Regions from separate parts of the Streptomyces sp. NPDC086777 genome, predicted to be linked through region 1. Evidence: riboswitches for the same ligand, from Rfam matches in the RefSeq annotation. Region 1 holds a riboswitch; the other holds the start of a gene.

Region 1 (2,191 bases):
CGCGCCCGCGTCGGCCGCGTTCGCGAGCGGCGCGGCGAGGCCGGAGACCCCGACCGCAAGGCCGACGGCGGCGACGATACGTCGTGTTGAGATCATGTCCTCAGCAACGGCCCCGGGACCGGGCCGGACACGGGCAGCCGGTCCCCCTCACCCGCAAGGCGGAGCGGGCGGCCTGCGCTTGCCGAGCCCGACGGGGCGGGGGACGCTCGATGTGAGGGGCTCGCGCGGCCCGCTCCAGATCGGGTCGCGGGGTCCCGCAGGAGGTCACCATGGGCACTGCGACGGGTTCCACGTTCGACACCGACACGCTGCGCCGGGCGATAGAGGGGAACACCGGGAACAGCCTTCTGGCGCTCTACGCGGACGACGCGGAGATCCGCATCATCGACCGCGACACCCAGCCCAGCCACCCCAAGGTCCTGCACGGCCGCCGGGACATCGCCGCGCTGCTGGACGACGTCTACAGCCGCGACATGACGCACAGGCTGGACCGGTGCATCGTCCAGGGCGACCAGGCCGCCTTCAGCGAGTCCTGCGAGTACGGGGACGGGGTCCGGGTGCTCGCCGAGTCGATGATCACGCTGCGCGACGGCAAGATCGCCGAACAGATCATGATCCAGGCATGGGACGAGTAGTCGCCAGGACCGGGAGGATCCAGATCAGCTCCCGGCTGACCTGGACCTTCTCGGCGCGGGCGGCGCTGGGGCAGGCCCGCCGGCCACGGCCTCGCGCGTGCACGGCGCTGCTGCGGGCGCTGCTGCGGACCGCGCACTGCCGCCGAAGACGCCGAGGGTCTCGGTTACCCTGAGGGCGGGCCGTGACTGGCGCTGAGGTGGAGCACCACCGGGGAGCGGCCCGCAGTGTCGTTGCCGTGCGCCTGGGCGATCGAGGTCGAACCAGCCCAGGAGTGTGCGCATGACCCAGGCCAGTCTCATGGACGGCACCGCCGTCGCCCGCCGGATCGTCGAGCAGACCGCGCAGCGGGCGGCCGGCCTTACCGCACGGACCGGCGTCACGCCGTGTCTGGCGACCGTGCTGGTCGGCGAGGACCCCGCCTCCGTCACCTATGTCCGGATGAAGCAGAACCGCAGCCGCACGGCGGGCATCGCCTCCCGGCACGTGGCGCTGCCGGCCACCACGACCACCGCGGAACTGGTGAGCGAGCTCCGGAGATTGTCGGCCGACCCGGCGGTGCACGGCATCCTGCTTCAGCACCCGGTCGGCGGACACATCGACGAGCGGGCCGCGTTCGAGGCGATCGCGCCGGAGAAGGACGTGGACGGCGTGACCTTCGCGTCGTTCGCGACGATGAGCTTCGGCCTGCCCGGCTTCGTCTCCTGCACCCCCGGCGGCATGCTGCGCCTGCTCGACGCCTACGACGTCGACCCGGCAGGGAAGCGGGCGGTGGTCGTCGGCCGCAGCGCGATCCTGGGCAAGCCGGCCGGCATGCTGCTGCTCGCCCGCGACGCCACCGTCACCTACTGCCACTCCCGCACCCGGGACCTGTCCGCGGTCGTCCGGGAGGCGGACATCGTGGTCGCCGCCGTCGGCCGGCCCCGGCTGATCCTGGGCCGGGACCTCAAGCCGGGCGCGGTCGTGCTGGACGCCGGCTACAACGAGGGCAACGTCGGCGACGTCGACTTCGACACCGCCGTCGAGCGGGCCTCGCTGATCACGCCCGTGCCGGGCGGGGTCGGCCCGATGACCATCGCCGTGCTGCTGGAGCAGACGGTGGCGGCGGCCGCCCGACAGCTCGGGGTGTGAGGGTCAGCGCAGCCAGGCGCGGTACTCCATGACGTCCCCGGCCCGCACCCCGTACTCGGGCTCGTCCCGGGTGAAGGTGGTCTCCAGACCGAGCACGGCACCGGTGGCCGGGTCCAGGATCAGCATCCGCCGTCCGCCGGTGCCCGCGTCGAGGACGTACGCCTGTCCGGTGCGGCCCAGTCGGTCGGTGACCTGCCCGGCGGGCCGCAGCCCCTTCGCCTCGGCGAGCAGGTCGGCCAGGGCCGCCGACTCGCGTGCCCCGAGCGTCCAGTTGTCCAGCAACTCCACAGTGGCGTCGAGGAGTTCGGGCGTGGTGAGGGTGTCGCTGTGGATCAGGTCGGTGAGGTAGGCGCGGAGCTTCGCGGGGTCGTGCGGGGGTGTGGACAGGGGCGGGGCGTCGCCCCACATCGGCGGGAACGTCTGCCGG
Region 2 (2,191 bases), on a different contig from region 1:
CGAGCCGGCCTCCGGATCCACGTCCACCCCGGCCCACAGCCCCCGCCCCCGCACCGCCGTCACCCGGCCGCTCCCGGTCATCTCCGCCAGCCGCCGGTGCAGCAGGTCCCCCAGTTCGGCCGCCCGCTCCTGGAACTCGCCGGTCCGCAGCATCGCGATCACCTCCAGTGCCACCGCACAGGCCAGCGGACTGCCCCCGAAGGTGGACCCGTGCTCGCCGGGCCGGAACACCCCGAGCACCTCGGCGTTCGCCACCACCGCCGACACCGGCAGCACCCCACCCCCCAGCGCCTTCCCGAGGACGTACACGTCCGGTACGACCCCCTCGTGCTCGCACGCGAACGTCCGCCCGGTCCGCCCCAGCCCGGACTGGATCTCGTCCGCGACGAACAGCACGTCCCGCTCGCGGGTCAGCTCCCGCACCCCGGCCAGGTAGCCCTCCGGCGGCACGATCACTCCCGACTCGCCCTGGATCGGCTCCAGCAGCACCGCGACCGTGTTCCCGGTCACCGCGGCACGCATCGCGGTCAGGTCGCCGTACGGCACGATCTCGAAGCCCGGCGTGTAGGGCCCGTAGTCCGCCCGTGCCTCCGGATCCGTGGAGAAGCTGATCACGGTCGTCGTACGGCCGTGGAAGTTCCCGCCCGCCACCACGACCTTCGCCCTCCCCGCCGGCACGCCCTTGACCCGGTAGCCCCACTTCCGGGCGGTCTTCACCGCCGTTTCCACGGCCTCCGCGCCCGTGTTCATCGGCAGCACCGTCTCCATCCCGCACAGCTCGGCCAGCTCGGTGCAGAACGCGGCGAACCGGTCGTGGTGGAACGCCCTCGACGTCAGCGTCACCCGTTCCAGCTGCGCCTTCGCCGCCGCGACCAGCCGCGGGTGGCCGTGTCCGAAGTTCAGCGCCGAGTAGCCGGCCAGGAAGTCCAGGTACCGGCGCCCCTCGACGTCCGTCATCCAGGCGCCCTCGGCCGTCGCGATCACCACCGGCAGCGGGTCGTAGGTGTGCGCGCTGTGCGCGTCGGCGGCGGCGACGAGGGCTTCCGTAGTGGTCACGGCGACTCCAGAGGACACGGCGGGATTGCCCCCTTTCCTACCTTCTGCCCCTGCCCGACTGGTGGACGCCACGGCCCTCGGGCCCGGCGTGCCCGGTAATGTGATCCACGGGCCGTGACTGGCGCGCTGGGATGGGACCGACCATCGGGGAGCGGCCCGTGCCGTGACCGAGTGCCGTGCGCCTGGGCCGAACCGTGAATGCCGTACGCCATGTCCGGAGGTCCCGAATGTCAGACAAGTCCGCGCCCCTGTCCACCGAGTCCACCGCCTACCGTGCCGCCCTCGACGTGATCCGCGCGGTCGAGCCGCGGGTCGCCGACGCCATCGGCCAGGAGGTCGCCGACCAGCGCGAGATGCTCAAGCTGATCGCCTCCGAGAACTACGCCTCCCCGGCGACCCTGCTCGCGATGGGCAACTGGTTCAGCGACAAGTACGCCGAGGGCACGGTCGGCCGCCGCTTCTACGCCGGCTGCCGCAACGTCGACACCGTGGAGGCGCTCGCCGCCGAGCACGCCCGCGAGCTGTTCGGCGCCCGGCACGCCTACGTCCAGCCGCACTCCGGCATCGACGCCAACCTGGTCGCCTTCTGGGCCGTCCTCGCCGACCGTGTCGAGGTTCCCTTCCTCCAGAAGACCGGCGCCCGCCAGGTCAACGACCTCTCCGAGGCCGACTGGGCCGAGCTGCGCCAGGCCTTCGGCAACCAGCGGATGCTCGGCATGTCCCTGGACGCCGGCGGCCACCTCACGCACGGCTTCCGCCCGAACATCTCCGGCAAGATGTTCGACCAGCGCTCCTACGGAACCGACCCGGCCACCGGCCTGATCGACTACGACGCGCTGCGCGCCCAGGCCCGTGACTTCAAGCCGCTGATCATCGTCGCCGGCTACTCGGCCTACCCCCGCCTGGTGAACTTCCGGATCATGCGGGAGATCGCCGACGAGGTCGGCGCCACGCTGATGGTCGACATGGCCCACTTCGCCGGTCTGGTCGCCGGCAAGGTCCTGACCGGCGACTTCGACCCGGTCCCGCACGCCCAGATCGTCACCACCACCACCCACAAGTCGCTGCGCGGCCCGCGCGGCGGCATGGTCCTGTGCGACGACTCCCTCAAGGACCAGGTCGACCGCGGCTGCCC

The links. A riboswitch is a leader RNA that binds a small molecule or an ion and turns the genes downstream of it on or off. The one in region 1 is predicted to bind ZMP and ZTP.
Region 2: linked by a shared signal. The riboswitch ahead of AB0472_RS38690 (glycine hydroxymethyltransferase) and the one ahead of AB0472_RS29095 (bifunctional 5,10-methylenetetrahydrofolate dehydrogenase/5,10-methenyltetrahydrofolate cyclohydrolase) in region 1 are both predicted to bind ZMP and ZTP.

What each region holds. Positions count from the first base shown of each region.
Region 1 covers NZ_JBFBJI010000023.1:37,130-39,320, reverse strand. Annotated here, with positions in the region: gene AB0472_RS29105 (hypothetical protein) at 1-96, opposite strand, end outside; gene AB0472_RS29100 (nuclear transport factor 2 family protein) at 270-635, shown strand; ZMP/ZTP riboswitch at 808-890, shown strand; gene AB0472_RS29095 (bifunctional 5,10-methylenetetrahydrofolate dehydrogenase/5,10-methenyltetrahydrofolate cyclohydrolase) at 916-1,764, shown strand; gene AB0472_RS29090 (CU044_5270 family protein) at 1,768-2,191, opposite strand, start outside.
Region 2 covers NZ_JBFBJI010000043.1:39,606-41,796, forward strand. Annotated here, with positions in the region: gene rocD (ornithine--oxo-acid transaminase) at 1-1,056, opposite strand, end outside; ZMP/ZTP riboswitch at 1,161-1,251, shown strand; gene AB0472_RS38690 (glycine hydroxymethyltransferase) at 1,284-2,191, shown strand, end outside.